4 regions of the Chromobacterium sp. W521 genome follow, and region 4 is predicted to be linked to each of the others. Evidence: predicted binding sites of a transcription regulator. Region 4 holds the regulator's gene; each other region holds the start of a gene.
The links. Region 4 encodes FNR, which switches genes on or off when oxygen is low (the NO sensors DNR and NnrR bind a similar motif). Its sites were predicted from a motif close to TTGATNNNNATCAA; they were not measured.
Positions count from the first base shown of each region.

Region 1: pflB (formate C-acetyltransferase) is a predicted target of FNR. The motif match lies at 3,055-3,068, and genes of this name have one in related genera.
Region 2: ACUXV1_RS07200 (M61 family metallopeptidase) is a predicted target of FNR. The motif match lies at 3,657-3,670, and genes of this name have one in related genera.
Region 3: ACUXV1_RS10045 (DUF3149 domain-containing protein) is a predicted target of FNR. The motif match lies at 2,904-2,917, and genes of this name have one in related genera.

Region 1 covers NZ_JBRBAF010000015.1:89,697-95,271, reverse strand. The annotation lists gene ACUXV1_RS20470 (HAAAP family serine/threonine permease) at 1-848, opposite strand, end outside; gene ACUXV1_RS20465 (formate/nitrite transporter family protein) at 2,078-2,914, shown strand; gene pflB (formate C-acetyltransferase) at 3,142-5,400, shown strand.
Region 2 covers NZ_JBRBAF010000004.1:140,301-145,875, forward strand. The annotation lists gene ccoP (cytochrome-c oxidase, cbb3-type subunit III) at 110-1,027, opposite strand; gene ACUXV1_RS07185 (cbb3-type cytochrome oxidase subunit 3) at 1,024-1,215, opposite strand; gene ccoO (cytochrome-c oxidase, cbb3-type subunit II) at 1,219-1,833, opposite strand; gene ccoN (cytochrome-c oxidase, cbb3-type subunit I) at 1,850-3,274, opposite strand; gene ACUXV1_RS07200 (M61 family metallopeptidase) at 3,745-5,523, shown strand.
Region 3 covers NZ_JBRBAF010000005.1:317,883-323,457, reverse strand. The annotation lists gene trmB (tRNA (guanosine(46)-N7)-methyltransferase TrmB) at 25-705, opposite strand; gene ACUXV1_RS10055 (NAD-dependent epimerase/dehydratase family protein) at 742-1,662, opposite strand; gene ACUXV1_RS10050 (CDP-6-deoxy-delta-3,4-glucoseen reductase) at 1,701-2,729, shown strand; gene ACUXV1_RS10045 (DUF3149 domain-containing protein) at 2,993-3,121, shown strand; gene arcD (arginine-ornithine antiporter) at 3,603-5,042, shown strand; gene ACUXV1_RS10035 (arginine deiminase) at 5,130-5,575, shown strand, end outside.
Region 4 covers NZ_JBRBAF010000005.1:22,009-27,583, forward strand. The annotation lists gene ACUXV1_RS08600 (RNA methyltransferase) at 1-210, shown strand, start outside; gene ACUXV1_RS08605 (DUF1853 family protein) at 200-1,123, shown strand; gene fnr (fumarate/nitrate reduction transcriptional regulator Fnr) at 1,405-2,151, opposite strand; gene hemN (oxygen-independent coproporphyrinogen III oxidase) at 2,261-3,667, shown strand; gene ACUXV1_RS08620 (alanine/glycine:cation symporter family protein) at 3,735-5,150, opposite strand.

The DNA.
Region 1 (5,575 bases), on a different contig from region 4:
GCTTTGGCGGCGGCCAGATCGGCCGGGGACAGACTGAATACACAGCTGAACACGAAGAACATCACGGACAGCACCATCATGACGTGAGCGCGGATCAGCACGCGGCCGGCGGCCGGTTCTGCGGCGTCGCCATGCAGCTTCTGCTGGTCAACGGAGAAGGAAGAAATGATGGGCGAGTGGTTGAAGGAGAACACCATTACCGGGATGGCCAGCCACAGCGTTTTGTAGAAGGCGCCATGGGACAGGGCGTCGCCCAGGCTGCCGGCTTGCTGGATGGCCGCGCCGTTCCATTCCGGAACCAGGTACAGGGCCAGCAGCATCAGGCAGGCGACAAACGGGTAAACCAGCACGCTCATGGCCTTGACGATCATCTTCTCGCCCAGGCGCACGATGGCCATCAGACCCAGAATCAGGATCAGCGACAGAATGGCGCGCGGCGGAGCGGATACGCCCAACTGGTTGACCATGAAGGACTGCACGGTGTTGGTGATGGCCACGCTGTACACCAACAAGATGGGGTAGATGGCGAAGAAGTACAGCAGGGTAATCAGCTTGCCGGCGCCCACGCCGAAGTGCTCTTCCACTACTTCAGTGATGTCCGCGCCCGGCTTGGAGCTGGACAGCACGAAACGGGTGAGGCCGCGGTGAGCGAAAAAGGTCAGCGGCAGGGCCAGCAGTGCCATGACGATCAACGGCCACAGGCCGCCGATGCCGGCGTTGATGGGCAGGAACAGGGTGCCGGCGCCAATGGCGGTGCCGTACAGGCCCAACATCCAGACGGTATCTTGCTTGGTCCAGGAGGACGAAGCGCCTGATTTGGGCAGGGGGGTGGAAACGGCTTGAGACATGATATTGGCCTTCATAAAAGACAAATGGGGTAATCGTTTTGGCGCGTCGCTCGGCGGCGCGTCGTTTTCATCTCTTGCTAGACTTTTGGTCAGTAGCTGGAACCGCTGATTAGTGATTGCCGGCTTTCATTGATGTGCATGGTATAGGCAGTTGTACTGCGGTGGTTACACATTTCAGAACATCAGTTGATTCTAATCAACTTTATTTTGAAGCAAAACGAACATCCGAACAAATACTATTTAGAACCCATGACTTACAAATAACATGATGATTTCGTTTTATTAGCATTAAATTGCGAAAAATTGTGTTTGATGCATGATTATTTCAAGAAAAATGGCTCGATTCAAAAGTGTGCCAATTTTCGATTTGTCTTGCTTTCGTGTTGCTTTGCTTTTCATGTCTGAATGGATTCGAGCGTAGAGGTGTCGAAAAATCGATGCCATAGCGGGTTGTTCGGGCTAGTTTCATCATTTTCGAACACTTCAATGGCATATTCGCTCTTGTGTACAGGTGGCCTTGCCGTTGTCTGTTCAGGCGGGTTTTTGGCTTGTGAGTTTGTATTTAAGCTGTTGACTATAAATGGATATTTTGTGATTTTTCTTGGGGAGGGAAGCTTGGGGAAGGGGGCTTGCAAGCAGCGGAACGGCCTGCGCTTCGTTAGGGAAACCACTATATCAGCATAGCGGGCGGCGCTCCGGGAAGTATGAAAATATGAAATTTAAGGCATAAAATATGTTCGAAAACGAACAAAAATATTTTAAAACGAACAATATTTGGTTGTTTTCTAACATGTTCATGGCTTTCAAACGTTTGTTTTTTGTGCAAAGTTATGATTTTTAAGGGTTTTGTATGTGTTGCTTATCGCGCAAACTTGGCGGGAGATGGCGTCTTACTGGAAACAAAGGTGGCGCAGCTGGATCTTGAGTAGTCAAAAAGCATGTAGTGGATGAGCAGTGAGAAAGTTGTGAATCCGAGCGCGCGACGGAAAGACCTAGGTTTGATGGTTATCAAACAAGAATGAAGCATTCCGAACATAAAATTTTCGTGAACCAACAATCCGTGCACCCGTTCGCGTGGGAACCAACCACCCAGGCAGCCAACAAACGCATTGCAGCAACTGGGCTTGAGCCGGCCTCTCCGCCGGGCATCCTTAGAGACGGCATAGTCAGTTGATAGGCTTCCTAATAAGGTTGACCCGCACGCAGGCGGCTCTGCCCAAGCTCGCGAAATGAAAAATATGAACCACGCCTCCACACTCGCCTATGTCGCGGCCGAAGCCGCCTCCAAACAGACCGTGCTGCGACAGCACCCTGGGCGCTACCTGTTAAGCGCCGGCATGGCCGGCGCGCTGATCGCCGTAGTGCTCAGCGTCAGCCTCAAGCTGGGCCAGGTCTTCTTCGCCGTCGGCTCCCCCGGCTACTACATCGCCGTGGCCGGCTTCTTTGGTGTGGCTCTGGTTAGCATCATCGTCTGCAAACTGGAGCTGTTCACCAGCAACGTCATGTACTTCAGCGTGGGCGTGCTCAGCGGCGATTGCCACGTGTGCAACCTGCTGCGCAGCTGGGCCATGGTCTACCTGGGCAATCTGCTGGGCGTGTTGCTGTTCACCGCGGTGTTCGCCGGAGCGGGCGGCATGGGCAACCTGCCGGCCGACCACCTGCTGTTCAACGTGGCCGCGCACAAAGTGCACGCCGGCGGTTGGGAAATTTTCTGGAAGGGCGCGCTGTGCAACTGGGTGATCTGTCTGGCGGTGTGGGTGCCGCTGCGCATGGCCGGGGACGCCGCCAAGATGCTGATGATCCTGCTGCTGGTCTTCGTGTTCTTCTTCTCCGGCTTTGAGCACAGCATCGCCAATATGGCCTTCTTCTCGCTGGCTCTGCTGCACGGCATGCAAGGCCTGGACGCCGCCGCCATCCTGCACAATATGATTCCGGCCACCTTGGGCAATATCGCTGGCGGCGCGCTGGGCGTGGGCCTGGTGGTTTACCTGTTGGAGCGCCACACCCTGCCGGTGCGGCGCGAAGCCGCAAAACCGGCCGCGACGGTGCTCGGAAGTCGTGTTTGATGTTCGTTTTCGAATGTAACGCGCCGATTACAATGGCGACGTGTTTTCTGTGGTTTTCATGGTATTGAAAATAAAGAATTTTTTCTGGTTTTTTACGGGTGCTGCGTTTGTGGGGCCGACTGCGTTTTAGTCTGCGGCAGTTGATCTTTATCAAACGATTTTTTTCGAAACCGAATGTACAATATGTTCAGTACTCAACATTTACTGATAGTTACTAGGAGGCACACATGGATGCTCTGAATCGTGACGCGACTCAAGCCAACCCCTGGCGCGATTTCACCGGTGGTGAATGGCAAAGCAAGGTGGATGTCCGCAACTTCATCCAGCTGAACTACAAGCCGTATGAAGGCGACGCCAGCTTCCTGGCGCCCGCTACCGCGCGTACCCAAAAGCTGTGGGACACCCTGAGCGAGTTGCTGAAAGAAGAACGCGCCCGTGGCGTGCTGGATGTATCCGCGGACCGCGGCAGCTCCATCACCGCGCATGACGCCGGCTACATCGACCAAGCCAGCGAAGTCATCGTCGGCCTGCAAACCGATGCTCCGCTCAAGCGCGCCATCATGCCCAATGGCGGCCTGCGCATGGTTGAGAACGGCCTGGAAGCCTTTGGCTTCAAGCTGGACCCGGTCATCAAGGATGTGTGGACCCACTATCGCAAGAGCCACAATCAGGGCGTGTTCGACACCTACACCCCGGACATCATGGCCGCGCGTAAATCCGGCGTGATCACCGGCCTGCCCGACGCCTACGGCCGCGGCCGCATCATTGGCGACTACCGCCGCGTGGCCCTGTACGGCACCGACTTCCTGCGCGCCGAACGCCAAAAAGTATTCCATGATCTGGACGACGCCGTTTTCAACGAAGACGTGCTGCGCCTGCGCGAAGAACTGTCCGAACAATTCCGCGCGCTGGACGAACTGAAGCAGATGGCCGCCAAGTACGGCTTCGACATCAGCCGCCCGGCCGTCAACGCCCGCGAAGCGGTGCAGTGGACTTACTTCGCTTACCTGGCCGCCGTGAAAGAACAAAACGGCGCCGCCATGTCCTTCGGCCGCGTTGCCACTTTCCTGGACGTCTACATCGAGCGCGATCTGGCCTCCGGCGCGCTGACTGAAGAACAAGCCCAGGAAATGATCGACGACCTGGTGATCAAGCTGCGCATCGTGCGCTTCCTGCGCACCCCGGAATACGATCAACTGTTCTCCGGCGACCCGACCTGGGTAACCGAATCCATCGGCGGCATGGGCGAAGACGGCCGCACCCTGGTGAGCAAGAACAGCTTCCGCTTCCTCAACACCCTGTACAACCTGGGCCCGGCGCCGGAACCCAACCTGACCGTGTTGTGGTCCACCCAGCTGCCGCGCGGCTTCAAGGACTTCTGCGCCAAAGTGTCCATCGACACCAGCTCCATCCAGTACGAAAACGACGACCTGATGCGTCCGCACTGGGGCGACGACTACGGCATCGCCTGCTGCGTGTCCGCGATGCGCATCGGCAAGCAAATGCAGTTCTTCGGCGCCCGCGCCAACCTGGCCAAAGCCATGCTCTACGCCATCAACGGCGGCGTGGATGAAAAATCCGGCGTGCAAGTGGCCAAGGGCTTCGAGCCGATCAAGAGCGACGTGCTGACCTACGAAGAACTGATGCCCAAGTTCGACCTGCTGATGGACTGGCTGGCCGCCACTTACGTCAAGGCGCTGAACTGCATCCACTACATGCACGACAAATACGCCTACGAACGCATCGAAATGGCGCTGCACGACCGCGACATCCTGCGCACCATGGCTTGCGGCATCGCCGGCCTGTCCGTGGCCGCCGACTCCCTGTCCGCCATCAAGTACGCCAAAGTGCACATCATCCGCAACGAAGCGGGCCTGGCGGTGGACTACAAGATTGAAGGCGACTACCCGGCTTACGGCAACAACGACGACCGCGCCGACAGCATCGCGGTATGGCTGACCGAAACCTTCATGGAGAAGATCAAGGCCCAGCCGCACTTCTACCGCAACGCCATGCCGACTCAATCCGTGCTCACCATCACCTCCAACGTGGTGTACGGCAAGAAAACCGGCAACACCCCGTGCGGCCGCCGCGCCGGCGAACCGTTCGCCCCGGGCGCCAACCCGATGAACGGCCGCGACGTGAAAGGCTTTGTCGCCGCGGGCGCATCGGTAGCCAAGCTGCCGTATGAAGCCGCGCTGGACGGCATCAGCTGGACCGCCTCCGCCACCCCGGACGCGCTGGGCCATAGCGAAGAAGAACGCGTAGCCAACCTGGCCAACTGCCTGGACGGCTTCTCCGACGCCGGCGGTTTCCACGTCAACGTCAACGTGTTCAAGCGCGAAACCCTGATGGACGCGATGGAACACCCGGAGCTGTACCCGCAACTGACCATCCGCGTGTCCGGCTATGCGGTGAACTTCGTCAAGCTGACGCGCGAGCAACAGCTGGACGTGATCAACCGCACCTTCCACGGCAGCATGTAAGCGCAACGCCGCTGGCCACCGCGACGGCCAGCCGGCACAACGCCAAGCCTCCCTTTGGGGAGGCTTTTTTTATGCGCGGCTGTTTTGCAGCAATGTCGCTATCAAATTGTGTAGTGTTACAAAATGTAATGATTTGTTTGTCATTTATTGGTGGGCCCCAGCAAAGTACGAGCTG
Region 2 (5,575 bases), on a different contig from region 4:
GGCTTGGCGAAATGCGCGGCTGCATCGGAGCGGAGATGTTATATGAAATCATATAACATCCTCGCGAAAGAATACTGCCCGCATGAGCGGGCAGTAGATCAGTACCGGTTTATTGCGGCGCTTTGGGGTTGTTGGACAAGCCCCAGACGTAAGCGGTCAACAGGTGTACTTTGCCTTCACCCAGGAAGTCTTTCCAGGCCGGCATCTGGTTGTTGCGGCCGTTGGTGATGGTTTCGATGATGGTTTTCTCGCTGCCGCCGTACAACCAGTTGTTGTCGGTCAGGTTGGGCGCGCCCAACTGCTGGTTGCCCTTGCCGTCCGGGCCATGGCAGGCGACACAGACCGTGGCGAAGGTTTCCTTGCCGCGAGCCGCGCGTTCAGCGTCATGCTTGCGTTTGGACAGCGACAGCACGTAGTTGGCGACGTCCTTGACCTTTTCCTCGCCGAACGCCGCGCCCCAGGCCGGCATCTGGCCGTGGCGGCCTTCGGAGATGGTGGCGTGGATGTCCTTGACGTCGCCGCCCCACAGCCACTTGCTGTCGGTCAGGTTGGGGAAGCCCTTGGCGCCGCGGGCGTCGGAGCCGTGGCACTGCACGCAGTAGGTCTGGAACAGGCGCTTGCCCATTTCCTGAGCTTTGGGATCGGCGGCTACGGCCTTGACGTCCTGTTTCAGGAACTGGTCGTACAGCGGCTGATACTTGGCTTCCGCCTGCGCGCGCTCCTTCTTGTACTGGTCTACCGAAGTCCAGCCAAACACGCCTTTCCAGGTGCCCAGGCCAGGGTACAGAATCAGGTAGACCACGGCGAAGGCCAGGGTCACGTAGAACATCAACATCCACCAGCGCGGCAGCGGGTGGTTGTATTCGGAAAGGTCGCCGTCCCACACGTGGCCGGTGATCTCAACCTGTTCGCCCTTTTGCACCTTGATCTTGGATTGTGAAAACACCAGATAGGTCAGCCATACGAGGCCGCCCAGCACGATCGCGGTGATCCAGATGTTCCAGAATTCGCTCACGAAATCACTCATTTTTTTGCTCCGTTGGAAGCTTGGTCTTGTTCCGCTTCCTGCACCTTGTCGTCGTCGAGGAAGGGCAGGTTGGCCGCGTCCTCATACCGGTTCTTGGAGCGCTTGCTGTAGGCGATGCCCAGCACCACGATGAAGAATGCAAAGCACACTACCGTGAACAGCGAGCGTCCGATGGTTACCCAGTCCATGGCTTAACGAACGTTCTTCAAGGCAAGGCCCAGGCCTTGCAGGTAAGCGACCAGCACGTCCATTTCCGACTTGCCCTCCACCTGAGCCTTGGCTTCGGTGATGTCTTTGTCGGTGTATGGGACGCCAACCAGGCGCAGCGCCTTCATCTTGGTCGGCACGCTGTCGGCGTCGGCCAGATTCTTGGCCAGCCACGGGAAGGCAGGCATATTGGACTCAGGCACCACGTCGCGCGGGTTGACCAGGTGCACGCGATGCCATTCGTCGGAATAGCGGCCGCCTACGCGGGCCAGGTCCGGCCCGGTGCGCTTGGAGCCCCACAGGAAGGGGTGGTCGTAAACCGATTCGCCGGCCACGGAGTAATGGCCGTAGCGTTCGGTTTCAGCGCGGAACGGACGGATCATCTGCGTGTGGCAGGTGTGGCAGCCTTCGCGGATGTAGATGTCGCGGCCAGCCAGCTGCACGGCGGTGTAGGGCTTGACGCCGGCCACCGGCTGAGTGGTCGATTTCTGGAAGGCCAGCGGCAGGATTTCCACCAGGCCGGCCACGCTGACGACCAGCAGGGTGAACACGATCAGATAGCCGACGTGTTCTTCGATCAGTTTTTGTATCTTATCCATGATGTTTCCTTGCGCCTCAATGAGCGTGGGCGGTGATGGCCGGAATCTTGGCGTCTACGGCACGGCCCGCGGTTACGGTGCGGAAGGTGTTGTAGGCCATCAGGAACATGCCGAGCAGGTACAGGAAGCCGCCAAGCAGACGCACGAAGTGGTACGGATAGGTGGCTTTGACCGCCTCAACGAAAGCGTAGGTCAGGGTGCCGTCCGGGTTCAGCGCGCGCCACATCAGGCCCTGGGTCACGCCGGAGATCCACAATGCGGCGATGTACAGCACCACGCCGACGGTGGCGAGCCAGAAATGGGCTTCAACCAGCTTCAGGCTGAACATGGATTCGCGGCCGAACAGGCGGGGAATCAGGTAGTACATGGAACCGATGGTGATGAAGCCCACCCAGCCCAGCGCGCCGGAGTGCACGTGGCCGATGGTCCAGTCGGTGTAGTGAGACAAGGCGTTGACGGTCTTGATCGACATCATCGGGCCTTCGAAGGTGGACATGCCGTAGAAGGACAGCGATACCACCAGGAATTTCAGCACCGGGTCGGTGCGCAGCTTATGCCAAGCGCCCGACAGGGTCATGATGCCGTTGATCATGCCGCCCCAGCTCGGAGCCAGCAGCACCAGGGAGAACACCATGCCTACGGATTGGGTCCAGTCCGGCAGGCTGGTGTAGTGCAGGTGGTGAGGGCCGGCCCACATATAGGTGAAGATCAGCGCCCAGAAGTGCACTACGGACAGGCGGTAGGAGTAAACCGGACGGCCAGCCTGTTTCGGGATGAAGTAGTACATCATGCCCAGGAAGGCGGCGGTCAGGAAGAAGCCCACGGCGTTATGGCCGTACCACCATTGCACCATGGCGTCCACGGCGCCGGAGTAGGCGGAGTAGGATTTCCACAGCGACACCGGCACGAAGGCGGAGTTGACGATGTGCAGCAGGGCCACGGCCAGGATGAAGGCGCCGTAGAACCAGTTGGCCACGTAGATGTGCTTGACCTTGCGGATGGCGATGGTGCCGAAGAAAACAATGGCGTAAACAACCCAGATCACCGCGATCAGGAGCTTGATCGGCCATTCCAGCTCGGCGTACTCCTTGCTGGTGGTCAGGCCCAGCGGCAAGGTGATGGCGGCCAGCACGATCACCAGCTGCCAGCCCCAGAAGGTGAAGGCGGCGAGCTTGTCGGAGATCAGCCGGACGTTACAGGTACGCTGCACTACGTAGTAGGAAGTGGCGAACAAACCGCAGCCGCCGAAGGCGAAGATGACCGCATTGGTGTGCAGCGGGCGCAGGCGGCCGAAGTGGAACCAGGGGCCGAAGTTCAAATCGGGCCAGACCAGTTGGGCCGCAATGATGACGCCCACCAACATGCCGACAATGCCCCACACGACGGTCATGATGGCAAATTGGCGCACCACCTTATAGTTATAAGTGGATTGCGTTTCCATTTAGGGTTTTCTCCAAGGTTGCTAACTCAGAACGTGACATATCTAATCGACGGCTTGAAGTCCGGGCGACTGTCCCAATCTGTACTGATGTGACTGTATCCAGACGAAGCCGTAGGGAAAACGACTTTTATTAAAATCAAGCGCTTGACCCAGATCGCAGCGGTACTGATGTCTGTATTAGCAGTTCATCCCGTATTGCGACAGCGCAATTTCCCCATTTAGTTAACCCGGCATTCTAAATCAATTACCCATATCGGGCCAGTTTGGACGGCCGGGGATGTCGCTTTCCCATTTGTCTTTATTTATGTCTCAAGCGAGCGTGACAGTTCTTGCAAATACTGTTGCTACTGGCGAGATTGTATTGTCTGGCGGCCCAGCCTTCTTGACCTGGATCAAGATGTCATAAAACGCAGCGTTTACCCGCGGCAAGTGCTAAAATCAGAAGGTTTTGCAACGATTGCAGGCAGATCATGACCGTTTCCGTCCGCTACACCCTATGTCCCCGCGCCCCTGAGGCGCATCTTTTCGAGGTCGTCCTGACCGTTTCCAAACCCGCAAAGAACGGCCAGATTTTCTCCTTGCCGGCTTGGATTCCCGGTAGTTACATGATCCGGGAGTTCTCCAGGCATATTGTGGAAATTCGCGCGGAATCCGCGGGAAAAGCGGTGCAGCTGGTCCAGTTGACAAAAAACAGCTGGCAAGCCGCGTCGGTCAAGGGCGTGCTGGTTCTGCGCTATAAAGTTTATGCGTTTGATCTGTCCGTGCGCGGAGCGTATCTGGACGCGGAGCGCGGCTTCTATAACGGCAGCAGCGTTTTCCTGGCGGTGGACGGCTATGAAAACGAGGCCTGCGCGGTGGAGATCCTGCCGCCGGAAGGCAAGGCCTACGCCGATTGGAAAGTGGCGACCAGTCTGCCGGCGCGCGGCGCGGACAAGAAAACCGGCTTCGGCGGCTATCAGGCGGCTTCCTACGACGAGTTGATCGACCATCCTGTGGAGTTGGGCGCCTTCGAGCGAGTCAGCTTCAAAGCCTGCGGCGTACCGCACGAATTCGTTGTCTCCGGTCGTTTCCGCGCCGACCTCAAGCGCTTGGCGCGCGACACCAAGAAAATTTGCGAATACCAGATCAAATTGTTTGGCGAGCCGGCTCCGTTCGAACGCTATGTGTTCATGCTTTTCGTCGGCAAAGACATCTACGGCGGTCTGGAGCATCGCGCTTCCACCGCGCTGGTGGCCAATCGCGACGATTTGCCGCAACAGGGCGTTGAGGAGATCGGCGACGGCTATCTGAAACTGTTGGGTCTGATCAGCCACGAATACTTCCATAGTTGGAACGTCAAGCGGATGAAGCCGGCGGCGTTCACGCCCTATGATCTGAACCAGGAGGGCTACACCCGTTTGTTGTGGGCCTTTGAGGGCATCACTTCCTATTACGACGACCTGAGCCTGGTGCGCTGCGGTCTGATCGATGAAAAGCGCTATCTGGGCCTGCTGGCGGAGACCATCAGCGGCGTGGAGCGCGGCGCCGGCCGCCTGAAGCAGACCTTGGAGCAATCCAGTTTCGAAGCCTGGACCAAGTATTACCGGCAAGACGAAAACAGCCCCAACAGCATCGTCAGCTATTACACCAAGGGCGCGCTGGCCGCGTTGGCGCTGGACTTGACCATACGCCGCGACAGCCAGGGCCGTCAGTCGCTGGACGATGTGATGCGGGCGCTGTGGCGCAAGTGGCTGGACGACGGCAAGGGTTTGGCCGAGGACGAGTGGGAAAAACAGGCGCAGGCCGTTACCGGCCTGGATCTCAAAGCCTTCTTCGATCAAGCATTGCGCGGCGTCGAGCCCTTGCCGCTGGCCCAGCTGCTGGCTACCCAGGGCGTGGAACTGCGCTTTGAGCCGGCCGCCAACGCCGGCGATCGCGGCGGCCTGGTGTTGAACGGCAAGCCGGCTCCGGCCAGCCTGGGCGTCAAGGCGGTGGCCGAGGCCCAGGGCGTGCGCGTGATCAACGTCTACGACGGCGGGGTGGCGCAGCGCGCCGGCCTGTCCGGGGGCGACGTGATCGTGGCGATAGACAAGCTCAAAGCGGTGGATCTGGACAAGGCGCTGGCGCGTTATCAGCCGGGCGATAAGCTTAAACTGCATTGGTTCCGCCGCGACGAACTGATCAGCGCGCAAGTGGAGCTGCAAGCCGCGCCTGCCGACGCCTGTCGGTTGCTGTTGCAGGACGACGGCGCCCGGTGGCTGCGCCGCTAACATTCATCGGGACGGCGCCGTTCCCAGGCGCCGTTCCCCTCCAGCCAAGACC
Region 3 (5,575 bases), 300 kb from region 4:
GCTTGCGACGGGCGTGGGAGGGGATCAGAGGCGGCGGAAAATGACGTCCCACACGCCGTGGCCCAGTTTGATGCCGCGGGCCTCGAACTTGGTCAGCGGGCGGTAGTCCGGGCGTGGCGCGTAGCCATCGGCGGTATTGACCAGCTGCGGCTGGCTGCTGAACACGTCCATGATTTGCAAGGCGTAGTCTTCCCAATCTGTGGCGGCGTGCAGGTAGCCGCCCGGCTTGAGCTTGGTGATCAGCTTCTCCACCAGCGGCGCCTGGATCAAGCGCCGTTTGTTGTGGCGTTTCTTGTGCCAGGGGTCGGGGAAGAAAATATGCACTCCATCCAGGCTGCCGTCGGCCAGCATGTGATCCAGCACCTCCACCGCGTCGTGTCGGATGATGCGCAGATTGCTCAATTCTTTTTCCGCGATCAGCTTGCACAGATTGCCGACGCCGGGAGAGTGCACTTCCACGCCCAGGTAGTCTTGATCCGGATTGGCGGCGGCGATTTCGGCGGTGGCGCCGCCCATGCCAAAGCCGATCTCCAGAATTTTGGGCGCGGCGCGGCCGAAGGCCTGCTCCAGATCGATGCGCTCGGGGCGGTATTCTATGCCCCAGCGCGGCATGCCTTCGTCCATCGCGCGTTGCTGGCCGGGGGACAGATGGCCTTGGCGCAGGACGAAGCTGCGGATGGCGCGTTGAAATGCCGGATTTTCCATAGAGAAGCCTGCTGAAAACTCAAAAAAACCGCGATGTTACCGAATCTTGGCCGCCGAGGCGAGCGCGACGGCGATGCGTTCCGGCGCTTGGGCCAGCGCCGCCAGGTAGACGGCAGTGTCGGGCCAGCGGAATACCGGCAGCAATTCCCGGCGCAAACGCCTGTTGTCCAACTGCCTGGACTCCATCATATACGACCATAGACCAGCGGAGACCTGGGCGCGGACTTCCTCGCGCGGCAGCAAGGGCGGCAAGACCAGGTCAAGCGTGGCGGCGAGCCGGCGGTACCATTCGCTGATTGGAAGCGGCTGATCGTCGCTGGCGTTGTATACGCGAGGGCCGCCGCGGCATTGCCGCAATGCCGCCACGCAGGCGGCGGCAAGGTCGTCGGCGTGGATGTGATTGCTCCAGCTGTCCTCTTCCGGGCGGATCAGCGGCGTTTGCGAGGCGAAACGGCTCAGCGGAAGGCGGTTGTCGGCGTAGATGCCCGGCGCGCGCAACACGGTCAGTTGGCTGCCGTGGGCTGCGGCAAAGCTTCGCAATTGGGTTTCGGCGTCCAAGCGTCGGAAGGCGCGATCGTTGTGCGGGCGAGGACGGGCGCCTTCATCCAGCAAAGCGCCATCGGCATTGCCGTACACGCCGCTGGTGCTGATATAGACTAGGCGCTGTGGTATCCTGCAACCTTTTGCCAACGCAGACAACAACTTGCGCATGCGCAAGTCCTTGCGGCCGGTTTCCTGGGGGGGAGCGGTCAGCAGCAGATCGTCGGCCAGGCCGGCCAATCGGCGCAAAGTGACGGGGTTGTCCAGATCGCCCCGGATGGGCGTGACGCCCTGTCGGCGCAGCGCTTCGGCGCTCGCGCTTGAGCGGCATAGCGCCAGCACTCGCCAGCGGCGGGTCAGTTCCGGCAAAGCGCGGCGCGCGACATCGCCGGCGCCGATGATCATCAGGGTTCGCATGATGCGCATTTTAGCCAGATATTGAGTAGAGGAAACAGATGACAGCGCAGGTGAAAGTGCTCCCCAGCGGGCATACATTTGGCGTCGAGCCGCATGAAACCGTATTGGAAGCGGCTTTGCGTCAGGGAGTGGGCCTGCCCTACGGCTGCCGCGACGGGGCATGCGGCGCCTGCAAAGGCAAGGTAGTGGATGGAGAAGTGAGCCAGGATGGTTTCCAGGAAAAAGCCCTGACCGAGGCTGAACGCGCCCAGGGGCTGGCTCTGTTCTGTTGCGCCCGCCCTCAGGGCGACATCACCATCGAGGCTCGCGAAGTGGCTGGGGCGGGCGATATCCAGATCAAGACCTTGCCGTGCCGTGTAGAGAAAATCGAGAAAATCCACGACGTGGCGGTGCTCAAGCTCAAGTTGCCGGTATCGGAGCGCCTGCAGTTCAAGGCTGGTCAATACATCGACATCCTGATGAAGGATGGAAAGAAGCGCAGCTTCTCCATCGCCAACGCGCCGCATGACGACGCTTTTCTAGAGTTGCACATCCGTCATCAACCTGGCGGTTCGTTCTCCGACTACGTGTTCAGTCAGATGAAGGAACGCGAAATCATGCGCTTCAAGGGCCCGCTGGGCTCCTTCTTCCTGCGCGAGGATTCCGACAAGCCCATCCTCTTCGTGGCCAGCGGCACCGGCTTCGCGCCGGTCAAGGGCATTATCGAGCATGCGATCCACAGCGGAATCCAGCGCGAGATGGTGTTCTATTGGGGCGCGCGGACCAAGGCCGACCTCTATATGGCGGAACTGGCCGGGGCCTGGCAGGCGCAGAACCCCAACATCACCTTCATACCGGTGTTGTCCGACGCGCTGCCGACAGACGAGTGGGCGGGCCGTACCGGCTTTGTTCATCAGGCGGTGCTGGAGGATTTCGAAAATTTGTCCGGCTATCAGGTTTACGCTTGCGGCGCGCCGCTGATGGTGGAGGCCGCGCACGGCAGCTTCACGCGCGAACGCGGCTTGCCGGAGGATGAATTCTTTTCCGACGCGTTTTTCCTGTCCAAGGATATGGGCGGCAGCAAGTGAGCGCATCGGTTCGACGTGGATGACGAGCGCCAATTTTTGAGATGGAACGGATCCGGACTGTATCGCTTTTCGAGCAACTGTAATGATATAAGTTGCTGATTTTTAGGAAATGAGCCCCTGGCTAGAGCCAGGGGCTTTTTATTTGTCTTGCATCAAATTTGTGAGGCATGCCATTTGATTTGGGTCAATGGGCGGGCGCCCCAACTGGCTAAGATGAGGGTCAAGAAACCTATATGGGGCGTGGCCCCGGAAAAGGAGTGGCGATGGAACTTCTGACTCTGCTTCTCTCCGACGATGTCGGCATTTTAAGCTTGGTGACCATTGTGGTGACTACCCTGGTGGTGCTAGGCGCTCTGGTGGCGATTTTCAAGAACGTGAAAAAGCCGGAGTGAGCGTCCGAGCAAACAGCATGTGTTTATCCTCTTGATGTGTGTGTTGGTGGATGCGGTGGTGGGCCGCATCCACTTTTTTTTGCGTTTTACGCCTTGTTCTTGATCCAGCGTTCTTTTATCGCTTATCACGTCGATAGGCGCTTGTCTTGATTTCTGCTTGCCGGAATATCCCCTTTCTGAATTTTCTCCCGCAATATTTCACGCAGCAATAATTAATAATTATTTAAAAGAAAAGTAAGCGAATATTTTGTGCGCTGCACATTTTATTATTTTGTCATTCTTATGGGTGGGTTCTATAAAGCTTTTGTTCTATTGCCATAGTGGGTGAGATAGGGCAGGGGAAGCTATTTGATGCAGGTCAAACGGATGTTCGACTGTTCTGGCGATCACTAAATCCGAGGTATACCATTGTCTCAGATGATAAGAATTTAATTATATAACAACAGATTTGCAGGTTAATGTACTCTCACGGAGAACGAAAATGTCTACGGAAACTGAAACCCAAGGCGGCGGCGCTCCCAAGCTCAAGCTTGGCGCGCTGACCGCTCTGGTGGTGGGCTCCATGATCGGTGGCGGCATCTTCTCGCTGCCTCAGAACATGGCGGCGGGTGCCGGAGCCGGCGCTATCTTGATCGGTTGGGTGATTACCTTCTTCGGGATGTTGACTCTGGCATTTGCCTTCCAGATGCTGGCCAACCGCAAGCCGGAAGTTGAAGGCGGCGTTTATGGCTACGCCAAGGCGGGTTTCGGCAACTACATGGGCTTCAACTCGGCCTGGGGTTACTGGATTTCGGCCTGGATCGGCAACGTATCCTATTTTGTGGTGATGTTCTCGGCGCTGGCCTTCTGGTTCCCTGTGTTCGGCGAGGGCAATACCACCACCGCCATCGTCTGCGCATCCATCCTGTTGTGGGCCTTGCACTTCCTAGTGCTGCGCGGCGTGCACGGCGCGGCCTTCATCAACACCATCACCACCGTAGCCAAACTGGTCCCGCTGGCGTTGTTCATCCTGCTGGTTATCTTCGCCTTCAAAGTGGATACCTTTAACCTGGATTTCTGGGGCTCGACCAAACTCGGCTCGGTTGTCGACCAAGTGAAGAGCACCATGTTGGTGACGGTATGGGTGTTCATCGGCATCGAAGGCGCATCGATGTTCTCCAGCCGTGCGGAAAACATGAAAGAAGTGGGCAAGGCCACTGTGATTGGTTTCCTGCTGACCATCGCCTTGCTGGTTGCGGTGTCTGTGCTGTCGCTGGGCGTCATGACCCAGGCTGAACTGGCCGCGCTGAAAAACCCGTCCACCGCCTATGTGCTGGAAAAAGCCATCGGTCCCTGGGGCGCCAACTTGATGAACGCCGGTCTGGTGATCTCCGTGGGCGGCGCGTTGTTGGCTTGGACGCTGCTGGCTTCCGAAGCGCCCTACCTGGCAGGCAAGGACGGCGTGATGCCCAAGGTATTCGGCACCACCAACGCCAATGGTTCTCCGGCCGCCTCGCTGTGGCTGACCAACGGTCTGATCCAACTGTTCCTGATCATCACGCTGTTCAGTTCCGCGGGCTACCTGGCGCTGCTGTCGCTGGCCACCTCGATGATTCTGATTCCCTACCTGCTGTGCGCCGGCTATGCCTTGCTGGTGGCCAAGCGCGGCGAGGGCTACGCCCAGGGCGAGTCCAGCGGCAAAGAGTTCGGCATCGCCACCATCGCTTCGGTCTACGGCATCTGGCTGATCTACGCCGCCGGCCTGAAGTATCTGTTCCTGTCGATGGTGTTGTACGCCCCGGGTCTGCTGTTCTACCTGTGGGCTCGCAAGGAACGCGGCGAGAAAGCGTTCACCGGTCCGGAAGCGGTACTGGCTGCGCTGATCGTGGTGGCGGGTTTGTTCGCCGGCTACGAGTTGCTCACCGGAGCGCTGACGCTCTAAGTCGGATTTAGAAGTAAGAAGATTACCGGAGGCGCGCGAGATCCTCGGGCCTCCACCAGCTCCCCCAATATCATTAAGGAGTTTGTCATGACCAAGTTTGGTGTTCATTCCGAGTGTGGCAAGTTGCGAACTGTGATGGTGTGCCGTCCCGGCCTGGCGCATAAGCGCCTGACCCCGGACAACTGCCACGGCCTGCTGTTCGACGACGTCATCTGGGTAGAGCGCGCACAGAAAGACCACGCCTACATGGTTGAGCAAATGCGCTCCCGCGGCATCGAAGTGGTGGAAGTGCACGATGCGCTGGCCAAAGTATTGGACGACAAGGCCTCCCGCGCCTGGATTCTGGATCGCAAGGTCAAGGCCGACAACGTAGGTATCGGCATGTTGCGCGACCTGCGCAGCTGGCTGGACGAAATGCCTTCGTCGCAACTGGCCGAGCATCTGGTGGGCGGCATCGCCAAGTTCGAACTGCCGTTTGATCCGAAAGGCCTGTTCGGCGGCTATCTGGACCAGTCTGAATTCGTACTGCCGCC
Region 4 (5,575 bases):
TTCTGCGGCCATCTGGAACAGACCATGGACAAGATCGGCTACTTCCGCCGCCGCAACAGCGAGCGGATGATGCGCCGGATGCGCACCCTGTTCAACCGCGCCGGCATGCTGCGCGAGGAGATCGACATCCTGCGCGGCTTCCTCAAACAGGTGCAGCGCGCTGCCGACGGCGAAGTCCGTCGCGACGCGCCCGGACCGAATGGCGAATAGGCCGCCATTCACCCTGCCCTACGCGCATCCGGCGGTGCGCGATCTGGCTTTTCTTCTCACCGCGCCCTCCCCCTGGAAAAGCGGCGCGGACATTCCGCCGCACCGGCTGCTGGGCCCCGACGGCCCGGCGCTGCTGCAAGCGCTGGACGCTCATCCCGACGAGCTGCGGCACTGGCTGGCGCGCCAGCCCACCCGCCGCCTGGGTCATTACGCCGAGCGCTTGCTGTCGTTCTGGTTCCGCTTGGCGCCGCACATCGAACTAGTCGCCAGCAATCTGCCTGTGCGCGGTCCAGACGGCCGCACCGTCGGAGAATTCGACTTCCTTTTGCGCCTGGACGGCCAACCGCTGCATCTGGAAGCCGCCAGCAAGTTCTACCTGCAGCTGGGCCGCAGCGCCGATACGCTGACCGGTCCCAGCCTGCGCGACGCCTGGGCGCTGAAAGCCCATAAGCTGCAGACCCAACTGCGTCTATCCCGCCACCCCGCGGCGCAAGCGACGCTGCCGGAAGGCTTTGCCGGCTGCGCGGTCGGCGCCCGGCTCAGCGGCTGGCTGTTCCACGCTCAAGACACCTCGCCGGAACCGCCGCCCGGCGCCCTGCCGCTATACGGGCAATACTGGCCGCTGCGCGGCGACTGGCCTGCGTTGAACGCGGACTCCCGCTGGGCCTGGCTGCCCAGGCTCAGTTGGCTGGCGCCTGCGCGCCTCTCGCGGGAACACACCGCCGATGCGGCGGAACTGCGCGCGCGGCTGGAACAGGCAGAGGCACCGCAATTGCTTGCCGAACTGCAACCCGGCCCGGACGGCGACTGGCATGAAGTGGCGCGAGGCTTCGCCGTTCCGCCGGGATGGCCTCAAGAAGCGCCGTTGTCGCGCTTGTTGCGGCAAATCGCGGACTGCGCGCCGCCGCAATGAAAAAGGCAAGCCTCATGGCTTGCCTAAGAGGCTGTTCATAATCTGCTGCGCTTCGTGATACGCCCCACGGTGAGTACCGCTTCGAAATGCTCATGTACCACTTGACCATTCCGCTTTCTCAGCGGTTTTCGCCTTGTCTCGCTCTTGCTCGCTAGATTTTGAACTGGCTCTAAGAACCTGTTTACGATCCGCTTTCTCAGCCGTTTTCGCCTGACCTCCTCTTGTATCGCGAGATCATAAACACGCCTTGCGTCTTTCGAGGCTCCGCAGAAGCGGCGGGATCAATGACCGTTGGCGTGAGCGCAGCCGGAAATCAGCGCCTTCAACTCATCCACCATCACCAACTGGATGTGCTTGTGATCGACCGTGATCCAGCCTTGCTGCTGGAACTTGGACAACGTGCGGCTGACGGTTTCCAGTTTCAAACCCAGGAAGCTGCCGATTTCCTCGCGGCTCATGCGCAGGATGAAATCATTGGCGGCGAAGCCGCGAGTGGACAGACGCTGGGACAAATTGAGCAGGAAGGCGGCCAGGCGTTCTTCCGCCTTCATGTTGCCCAATAGCAACATTACATTTTGATCGCGAACGATCTCGCGGCTCATCAGTCGGTAGAAGTGGTGCTGCAAGGTGGGAATTTCGCGGCCCAGGCTCTCCATGCGGCTGAACGGCAACTCGCACACCTCGCTGTCCTCCAGCGCGATGGCGTCGCAACCGTGAACATTGGCGGAAATACCGTCCAAGCCCATTAGTTCGCCGGACATGTGAAAGCCGGTCACCTGCTCGCGGCCGTCCTGACTGGCCACGCTGGTCTTGAAGAAGCCGGTGCGCACCGCGAACAGCGAGCGGAAGCCCTCGCCGCTGCGGAACAGGTACTCGCCGCGCTTCAAACGGCGGCTTTGACGGATCACTGCGTCAAGCTGGGTCAGTTCCTCGCGGTTGAGCCCCACTGGCAGACAGAGTTCCTTCAGGCTGCAGTTGGAGCAGGAGACCTTCAGGTTATGCAAAGAGATATGGTTCTGATCGGACATGGCATGTTTAGTACAAGCTTGCGACGAAGCTTGACCCTTATCAAAGCGAAATTCGCAGGATTTCCGCAAATTTACCAGTCCACCAGAGGTTTTGCCATCCAAATACGACATGAAGACCACCCACCCATTTTCTCCTGCCCATTTTGAATTCGACCGCGCTCTGATTGAACGCCTCGACGGGACAGGTCCTAGATATACGTCATACCCGACAGCAGATCGCTTTACGCCGGGTTTTGCCGAAAGAGACTACATCCACTGGCTACGGCAGCGCAGCATCGGCGCCAACCGGAAACCTTTATCATTGTACGCTCATATACCTTTTTGCAACACTATCTGCTACTACTGCGGTTGCAACAAGATCATCACCAAGGATAGCGGCAAAGCCGACTTGTATCTGGACTACCTGGAAAAGGAAGTCCAGATGGTCGCCTCCTGTCTGGGGCGCCGAGAGCAGGTGATACAGCTGCATTTCGGCGGCGGCACCCCGACTTTCCTGTCCGACGCGCAACTGGAACGATTGATGACCTTGCTCAAGACTCATTTCGAGTTCTTGAAGGAGGGGGAGTATTCCATAGAAATAGACCCGCGCAAAGTCAGTGCGGCTACAATTTTCAAGCTGGCCGAATTAGGCTTCAACCGCATCAGCGTCGGCATTCAGGACTTCGAGCCCGCGGTGCAGCAGGCGGTGAACCGCGTGCAGTCCGAAGCGGAAACTCTAGAGGTGATCCAGGCGGCGCGCGACGCCGGCTTCAAATCCGTCAGCGTCGACCTGATCTACGGCCTGCCCTTGCAGACCCGTGAATCGGTGCGTCGCACGCTGGACAAAGTGATCGCCATAGGACCGGACCGGCTGGCGCTGTACAACTACGCCCATTTGCCCACCGTGTTCATGCCGCAACGCCGCATCAACGAGGCCGATCTGCCGTCGCCGGAAACCAAGCTGGACATCCTGCAGGACTCGGTGCAACGCCTGGCCGACGCCGGCTATGTGTTCATCGGCATGGATCACTTCGCCAAGCCGGACGACGAACTGGCCTCCGCCTTGCGCCAGGGCCGGCTGCAGCGCAATTTCCAGGGTTATTCCACGCATGCGGACTGCGACATGATTGGCCTTGGCGTGTCCTCCATCGGCAAGGTCGGCCCCTGCTACAGTCAGAGCGCCAAAGATCTGGACAGCTACTACGCGGCGCTGGACAGCGGCCATCTGCCGGTGCTGCGCGGGCTGACGCTGGACAATGACGACATCCTGCGCCGCAGCATCATCCAGGGTCTGATGTGCCGTTTCTCGCTGTCCGTGGAAGCGCTGGAGGAAATTCACGGCATCAACTTCGCCGAGTACTTTGCGGAAGAGTTGCCGCAGATCCGCGAATATCAGCAACTGGGGCTGCTGTCCTTCGACGGCGACTTCATCATGGTGGAACCCAAGGGCCGTCTCCTGATCCGCAATATCGCGATGATCTTCGATAAGCACCTGCGCGAGCGCCGCACCCAGGCTCGCTACTCCAAAACCATTTAAGCCAATCCCATGACAAAACAGCCCGCGTCTAAACGCGGGCTGTTTATCGTTGGAGCCTGGCAAAGGCTTACCAGATGTCTTTTTCCACCTTGGCCGCCAGTTCCGGGTAATCCGCCACCTTGAACACAGGGGTGGACTCGCCTTGCTTCAGCTGACGCTCATAGTCCTTCAACACGATGAAGAAGTAACGCGACAACAACACAATGGCCACCAGATTAATCAAGGCCATCAAGCCCATGGCGAAGTCGGCCATGTCCCATACCAGCGGCAAGCTGGCCACCGCGCCGAACATCACCATCGCCAGCACGATCAGTCGGAACACCAACAAGATCCACTTGTTGCTACGAATGAATTCGACATTGCCCTCGGCGTAAGCGTAATTGCCGATGATGGTGGAAAAGGCGAACAGGAACATCGCCACCGCCAAGAAGGACGCCCCGATCGGGCCGAACTGGGCCTCGATGGCCTTCTGCGTCAGCGCCACCCCGCTCAAACCCTGATCATGCACGCCGGACAACAGAATGATGGCCGCCGTGGCGGTACAGATCACCATGGTGTCGATGAAGACGCCGAACATCTGGATCGCGCCCTGGCTTGCCGGATGGCGCGAGGTCGCCGTCGCGGCGGCGTTGGGAGCGGAACCCATGCCCGCCTCATTGGAAAACAGACCGCGCTTGATACCCAGCATCATCGCCTGGCTCACGGCGTATCCGGCAAAACCGCCCGCGGCCTGCTCCAGACCAAAAGCGCTCTTGACGATCAACACAATCAGACCGGGCAACTCGGCGGCATGCACCGCCAACACATAGAAGGTCATCAGCAAATAGACGGCCGCCATCACCGGCACCAGCCATTCGGCCACCCGCGCCACCGAACGCACGCCGCCAAAGATGATGGGCGCGCTCATCACCACCAGGGCGATGCCCACCATATAGCGGTTCCAGCCCCAGGCGCCCTCGGTGGCCGCCACGATGGAGTTGGCCTGCACCGCGTTGAACACCAAGCCGAAAGCCAGAATCAGGCACAAGGCGAAGATCACGCCCAGCCAGCGTTGCCCCAGGCCTTTCTGGATGTAGTAGGCCGGACCGCCGCGGAAGGTGTCGTCATGGTGATTGGTCTTGAACAGCTGCGCCAAGGTCGATTCGGCGAAAGCGCTGGCCATGCCCAGCATGGCGGTCAGCCACATCCAGAACACCGCGCCGGGTCCGCCGGCGGCAATGGCGATGGCCACGCCGGCGATGTTGCCGGTGCCCACACGGCTGGCGAGGCCGGTGGCGAAGGCCTGAAACGGCGAGATGTCGTCCTTGCTGCGGTGGCCACCGCGGCCGCCCATCATCTCGCGCCAGCCGCGCGCAAAAAGCCGCAACTGCAACAGGCCGGAGCGCAGCGAGAAATACAAGCCGACGGCCAATAACAGGCCAATCAGCACTTTGCCCCAAATCACATCATTGGCGGCATTGATAAACGAATGAAGCAAGTCCATGGATCCTCTATAAAGCTCTGAGCGTGGCAATCTGGAAAATAGGCGACGCGCGCCGGAAGGATTGCAGACAGGAAGGTTGTCCTCGCCGCGGTCTTGGCGCCGGGCTTGAAAATTGCAGTCTTGACGAAACCGTTCCCCGCGACCGTCGGGTCGCCTGGTTCAGGACACTGCTTCGTCAGACTGTTCGATGCAAAACCCGGCGAATTTAGCAAAATAGAGTGATTGCTGGCAATGCCGGGCAATCTTGGCCAAAGCCTCACAAACGTCCATTCCCCCGTTTCAAAGCACGCCTTTGTCATTGAATCGTTCCGAATAGCCGGACGCTGACCCAATGCCAAAACAATCCAAAGTCATTTTCGATGCCCCAGGCATTATTGCCGGTTATTCGCCCTAGCCAGACAAACCAAAGCTCAGACCCCTTAGCT